Regions from separate parts of the Mixta intestinalis genome, predicted to be linked through region 2. Evidence: predicted binding sites of a transcription regulator. Region 2 holds the regulator's gene; each other region holds the start of a gene.
What was found. Region 2 encodes CRP, which controls carbon source genes, mostly activating them, when cyclic AMP is high. Its sites were predicted from a motif close to ATGTGANNNNNNTCACAT; they were not measured.

Region 1: the regulator CRP is predicted to act here: its motif matches at 908-925, upstream of C7M51_RS00620 (CdaR family transcriptional regulator).
Region 3: the regulator CRP is predicted to act here: its motif matches at 1,401-1,418, upstream of udp (uridine phosphorylase).

Annotation. Positions count from the first base shown of each region.
Region 1 covers NZ_CP028271.1:149,382-151,655, forward strand. The annotation lists gene degP (serine endoprotease DegP) at 1-783, shown strand, start outside; gene C7M51_RS00620 (CdaR family transcriptional regulator) at 1,021-2,178, shown strand; gene C7M51_RS00625 (DUF3461 family protein) at 2,216-2,274, opposite strand, start outside.
Region 2 covers NZ_CP028271.1:4,199,155-4,201,428, forward strand. The annotation lists gene C7M51_RS19400 (YccS/YhfK family putative transporter) at 1-1,016, opposite strand, end outside; gene crp (cAMP-activated global transcriptional regulator CRP) at 1,079-1,711, opposite strand; gene C7M51_RS19410 (OsmC family protein) at 2,010-2,274, shown strand, end outside.
Region 3 covers NZ_CP028271.1:3,436,577-3,438,850, forward strand. The annotation lists gene rmuC (DNA recombination protein RmuC) at 1-427, opposite strand, end outside; gene udp (uridine phosphorylase) at 525-1,289, opposite strand; gene C7M51_RS15880 (dienelactone hydrolase family protein) at 1,568-2,274, shown strand, end outside.

The DNA of each region.
Region 1 (2,274 bases), 650 kb from region 2:
AATGTGGAAAACTATGAAAACTTTATCCAGACCGATGCGGCGATTAACCGTGGTAACTCCGGTGGTGCGCTGGTTAACCTTAACGGCGAGCTGATCGGTATTAATACTGCAATTCTGGCACCGGACGGCGGCAACATCGGTATCGGCTTTGCTATCCCCAGCAATATGGTAAAAAACCTGACCGCGCAGATGGTGGAGTTTGGTCAGGTGAAACGTGGCGAACTGGGCATCATGGGCACCGAACTTAACTCCGAGCTGGCGAAGGCGATGAAAGTTGACGCTCAGCGCGGTGCCTTCGTCAGCCAGGTTATGCCAAAATCCTCCGCAGCGAAAGCAGGTATTCAGGCGGGCGACGTTATTATCTCGCTGAACAAGAAACAGATCTCCAGCTTCGCCGCGCTGCGTGCCGAAGTCGGTTCGCTGCCGGTAGGCACGAAGCTGGTGCTGGGCCTGCTGCGTGAAGGCAAGCCGATGACGGTAACGGTAGAGCTGCAACAAAGCTCGCAGGATAAAGTCGATTCCGCCACCATTTATACCGGCATTGAAGGTGCCGATCTGAGCAATGCGGTGGTCAGCGGTCAGAAAGGCGTACGCGTCGATAGCGTGAAACCAGGCAGCGCCGCCGCACGTATCGGTCTGAAAAAAGACGATATGATTCTTGGTGTGAACCAGCAGCCGGTAACTAACCTTGGCGAACTGCGTAAAATCCTTGATACCAAGCCGTCAGTGCTGGCGCTGAATATCAAACGCGGTGACAGCAATATTTATCTGCTGATGCAGTAATGCGTTTCGCACAATAGTCCGTTATTTCGTACTCCGGCCCGCTTAGCGGGCCGTTTTTTTGTTGGATAAATTCCCTCGTCTTTCCATGTGCAGCGTTGGGGCTGCACTATTCCGTCCGGCGCGTTTGTGATATTCGCCGCAATTTTTCTAACCGAAACGGGGTTTTGTGCATTTGCACAATGTTTCGTGACGGCTCTCCCTCTATGCTGTTGCTCCCCGGCTTTGCAGGAGTGAATGATGGCTAACTATCACCTGGATGCCCGTCTGGCTCAGGATATCGTTGCGCGTACGATGAAGATTATCGACAGCAACGTTAACGTTATGGATGCGCGTGGTCGGATTATCGGCAGCGGCGATCGGGAGCGCATTGGCGAACTGCACGAAGGTGCGCTGCTGGCACTTTCGCAGGCGCGTATCGTGGATATTGATGATGCGGTAGCGCGACATCTGCACGGGGTCCGTCCCGGCGTCAATTTGCCGCTGCGTATTGCCGGAGAGATTGTTGGTGTTATCGGGCTGACCGGCGATCCGCTTTCGCTGCGGCAGTATGGTGAACTGGTCTGCATGACGGCGGAGATGATGCTGGAGCAGGCGCGGCTGCTGCATATGCTGGCACAGGACAGCCGTCTGCGTGAGGAGCTGGTGCTCAACCTGATCCGTAGCGAGACGCTTTCTCCGGCGCTGATGGAGTGGGCGCAACGTCTGGGTATCGATCTTAACCAGCCGCGCGTGGTGGCGGTGGTAGAAGTAGACAGCGGTCAGCTCGGCGTGGATAGCGCAATGGCAGAACTACAGCAGCTGCAAACGCTGCTGATCACGCCGGAGCGCGATAACCTGATCGCTATTGTGTCGCTGACGGAAATGGTGGTGCTGAAACCGGCGCTGAACGCGCACGGGCGCTACGATCAGGATGAACATCGCCGCCGCGTTGAACTGCTGTTAGGGCGGATGAAAGAGAGCGGGCATCTGCGTATTCGCATCGCGCTGGGCAACTATTTTACCGGCGCGGGCAGCATCGCCCGTTCTTACCGCACGGCACGCACCACGATGATGGTAGGCAAACAGCGAATGCCGGATCAGCGGAGCTATTTTTATCAGGATCTGGTGCTGCCGGTGCTGCTCGACAGCCTGCGCGGCGGCTGGCAGGCCAATGAGCTGGCGCGCCCCCTGCTGAAACTGAAAGCGATGGACAATAACGGCCTGCTGCGGCGCACCCTGATCGCCTGGTTCAGCAATAACGTACAGCCTTCCGCCACGGCGCGGGCGCTGTTTATTCATCGTAATACGCTGGAATACCGCCTGAACCGGATTTCTGAGCTGACCGGACTGAATCTCAGCCATTTTGACGATCGATTATTATTGTATGTGGCGTTGCAGCTGGACGATCAGCCCTGAGGCAGGAAGCGCCGCGAGGTGACGCGGCGCTCATGTTTTAGCGGCTGCTGCGGGTCAGCTTATCCAGATCGGATTCGATCTCAGCAATTTTGTTCG
Region 2 (2,274 bases):
AAATCACGTCGGTAGAGTGGGCGCTGCGTGCGCAGCACGCGGGCGATGCGGCTGAAGTGGTAATAGCAAAAATGACCAACCGGATTTTCAGGATGCTGACGCGCAATTTTTTCCAGGCCCAGCAGCGGTTTTTCCATACTGAAGCGCGGCGGCATACGGTGATAGAGCATATCGTCCGCCAGCTCACGCAATCGGGCAGCGATGGTTTGTGCGTTCCAGCGAATCACCGCCTCCGCGTGGCTCTGCTCTACCAGCTTCTGTACTTCTTTTGGCTGATGCAGGCTGACGGAAATGTGCTCCTGTAGATCGAGCGCGACCTGAAAGGCGCGCGTCAGACGTTGATGGCTGTGATCGCGATTGGCGGCCAGCATATGCATTTGCTGATAGCAGGTATTGATCAGATCGACCGCTTTTTGCTGGCGCGCCAGCAGCGGCGGCAGCGCTTTTTCCGGATCGGTAAGCTGCGTGAGCAGGGTATATTTTGCTTCACAGTAGTCGGCCAGCTCACGGTAGAGCAGGCTTAGCGTTTCACGCAGCGGCTGTTCTTTCCAGAGACGAAACCAGAGCCAGTTAAACAGCCCATACCAGAAAGTACCTGCGATATAGAGCAGCGGCGGCACCCAGATGGGCATTTGCCCCACCAGGCCGAGAGTGAAAATCGCGGCAATCAGCGAGGCTGGAAGCAGACGGGCATGTAGCGGCCCGATTTCACCGGTAACGCCCAGCAGCAGAGCCATAGTAAAGAGGGTGACGGGCAGCGGAATATGGTGCAGCGAGAGCCACTGAATAAGAAAGCTGCTGAGCGCGAAGAGCGAGCCGCCAACGATCAGCCGTTTGAAGAAGCGTTTATGCGGCGTATCCAGCCCGGCGATATTGCAGCAGGCGGGCACCAGCGAAAACAGCAGTCCCTTTTGCAAATCCCCTAACAGCCAGCCGATCGCCACCGGCAAACAGAGCACCAGCGTCTGACGCAGCGCATAGTTCACTTCAGGATGGTAGATAATTCTCCGCCACATCACCACATCACAAAAATAAACACGGCGTGATGCAGGGCACCACGCCGTGCGATCAATTAAGCTTAACGGGTGCCGTAAACGACAATCGTCTTACCATGAGCGGAGATCAGATTTTGATCCTCCAACATTTTCAGGATGCGTCCCACCGTTTCACGTGAGCAGCCGACAATCTGGCCGATCTCCTGACGGGTGATTTTGATCTGCATACCGTCCGGGTGGGTCATGGCATCAGGCTGTTTTGCCAGATTAAGCAGCGTCTGTGCGATGCGGCCCGTAACGTCGAGGAAAGCTAAATTGCCCACTTTCTCCGAGGTAACCTGCAGACGACGCGCCATCTGAGCAGACAGCCGCATCAGGATATCAGGATTCACCTGAATCAGCTGACGAAATTTTTTGTAGGAAATCTCAGCCACTTCACAAGCGGTTTTTGCCCGTACCCATGCGCTGCGTTCCTGGCCTTCTTCGAACAGGCCAAGCTCGCCAATGAAATCACCTTGGTTGAGGTAGGAGAGGATCATCTCTTTGCCTTCTTCATCCTTGATCAGCACCGCGACTGCACCTTTTACGATGTAATAGAGCGTTTCGGCCTTTTCACCCTGGTGAATCAACGTACTTTTTGATGGATATTTGTGGATATGGCAATGTGACAGGAACCATTCGAGAGTAGGGTCTGTTTGCGGTTTGCCGAGAACCATTCGCTGTTATCCTCTGTTGTAATCGTGCCCTAAATACAGGGGGCAGTTTCCCTGTCAGGCGTTGAAATGGTAAAGCGTTTTCTGTTGGAAATTTATCCGGGCAATTCTGGCGCGCCAGGGCGTGAAAAAGTCCCGTTTTCGTTTCTGAGAACGAAAATATTACAGCTTTGTTTGTAGCACAGCTTTATCCTGGTGTCTCCTGTTGTCTCGCTTCAGCTTGAGGTGAATCGGACAATTGCCGTTTAGCTGCTGAAAGCGTAGGCTGACAGTAAGCGGCATTATCCCGGGAATAATGAATATGCAGGCACGAGTAAAATGGGTGGAAGGACTCACTTTTTTAGGCGAGTCCGCTTCAGGGCATCAGGTTCTGATGGATGGTAACTCCGGCGATAAAGCGCCGAGCCCCATGGAAATGGTGCTGATGGCAGCGGGCGGTTGCAGCGCCGTTGACGTAGTATCGATCCTGCAAAAAGGCCGAAACGCGGTCACCGACTGCGAGGTGCGGCTGACCTCCGAGCGACACGAGCAGGCTCCGCGCATATTTACCCGCATCAACCTGCACT
Region 3 (2,274 bases), 760 kb from region 2:
CGCTGTTGGTCAGCAGGCGCTGCTTCTCTTCAGCAGCAAGACGGGTTTCCTCGAGGCGGATGGTCACTTCGCGTAATTCAGCTTCCTGGGCGCTGTTCACTTCCAGCTGGTTGCGTAACTCGCGGCTCAGCTGTTCGCTTTCGTTGCGCCAGTAATCGAAGTGCTGGAGCTTTTCCTGCGCGGCGGTGAGCGCACCATGCAGCTCCAGGCGCTCTTTTTCATGCTGCTGTCGCTGTAGCCGCTCCGCCTGAAACAGCTGTTCCAGCCGGGCTTCCTGCTGCTGCGCCTGATCCAGCGCCTGCTCCAGCAGCCGCCGTTCGGTTTCCTGCATCGCCTGTTCGCGCTGCGCGCGAAAATGGGCAAACAGCCAGCCCGCCAGCCCACCGGCCAGCGCGAAACTGACGCCGACGATCAGTTGAATCTCCACCGCGTTCTCTCCTTACTGTCGCAAACAGAGCCACGGTAGAGGCGCACCTCAGGAATGTCCAGCTAAAAACGGGCCGACGGCGCGTCGGCCCTGAGGATCACGCCAGCAGGCGGCGCGCGGCATCAACCACAATTGCTACCGCATTGCTTTCGGTCTGCTTCATAGTTGCCGCATCCGGGATCTCTTTCTGGGTGCGATTCACGATCACCCCAGCCACCATCCCGGCACGCAGCCCCTGGCTGGCGCACATGGTCAGCAGCGTGGCGGATTCCATCTCATAGTTGAGCACGCCCATCTGCTGCCACTCTTTCATTGAACCCTGGAAGCGGCTAACGACGCGACCAGAGAAGGTATCGTAACGCTCCTGCCCCGGATAGAACGTATCAGAGGAAGCGGTAACGCCAATATGCGGTGTCGCACCGGAGGCTTTTGCCGCTTCCACCAGTGCGGTAGTACAGGCGAAATCAGCAACGGCAGGGAACTCCATCGGCGCGAAGTGCAGACTGGCACCGTCCAGACGTACCGCCGCCGTGGTCACCAGCACGTCACCCACCTGAATATCAGGTTGGATAGCACCGGTGGTGCCGACACGCAGGAAAGTACGAATACCCAGCTGCGCCAGCTCTTCTACAGCGATAGAAGTTGAGGGGCCGCCGATGCCGGTTGAACAAACAATTACCGGTTTACCGTCCAGTTCGGCACGCCAGCTGGTAAATTCACGATGGGAGGCAAGATGCTGCGGATTATCCATCAGCGCGGCAATGCGTTTTACGCGCTCAGGATCGCCCGGCACGATAGCCAGCGTAGCACCCTGTAGGTCTGCTTTAGTAAGTCCTAAATGAAACACATCTGACTGAGCCATTAATCCTCCTGAGAAAAATCGTTTAATTTCCCTACTCTACGGCAAGCATTCGGGAAAATATGTGAATAAAATCACTAGTAAAAATGAAAATTACATTTCATAAAGCAATTAATGTGATTTTAGTCACATTAAAACACTCCGTCTGATCGCTTTGCCATAACCTGCCGTGCGGTTTTATCCCGTCGGATGATAAAGAAAAGATAAACACAGATGCCGCAGCCTGTGGCTGATTTTGGCTATAGTTACCGAATTGCGCTACTACCAGCACGGAGAGAACAATGAAGAACGAAGAGCATCAGGCTCAGCAAGAGCGTCATCGCGGGTTCGCTCCTGCGGCATCGCCCGCCGCCGCTACTGCTATCATCACCGACAGCGAGACGATCGAAGGTGGCGAAACCACCATCAACACCCAGGGCGAGAACATGCCGGCCTGGTTCGCCCGTCCTAAAAACGCTACGGGTCCGCTGCCGGTAGTGCTGGTAGTGCAGGAGATCTTTGGCGTTCACGAACATATCCGCGATATTTGTCGTCGTCTGGCGGCAGAAGGCTATCTGGCGATAGCGCCGGAACTCTATTTCCGTCAGGGCGATCCCAACGACTACAACGATATCGGGCAGCTGTTTCAGCAGCTGGTGAGCAAGGTGCCTGATGTGCAAGTGCTGGCGGATCTCGATCACGTTGCCAACTGGGCGTCACGTCACGGCGGCGATATGCGCAATCTGGCAATCACCGGTTTTTGCTGGGGCGGGCGCATCGTCTGGCTTTATGCGGCACACAATCCGCAGTTGAAAGCGGGCGTCGCCTGGTATGGCCGTCTGACCGGCGAAAAAACGATGCAGCAGCCCTCCTACCCAGTGGATATTGCCACGGATTTAACTGCGCCTGTGCTGGGACTGTACGGTGCGAAAGATGAAGGGATTCCATTAGCAAGCGTGGAAACCATGCGTCAGGCGCTGAAGGATGCCAACGCCACGGCGGAGATTGT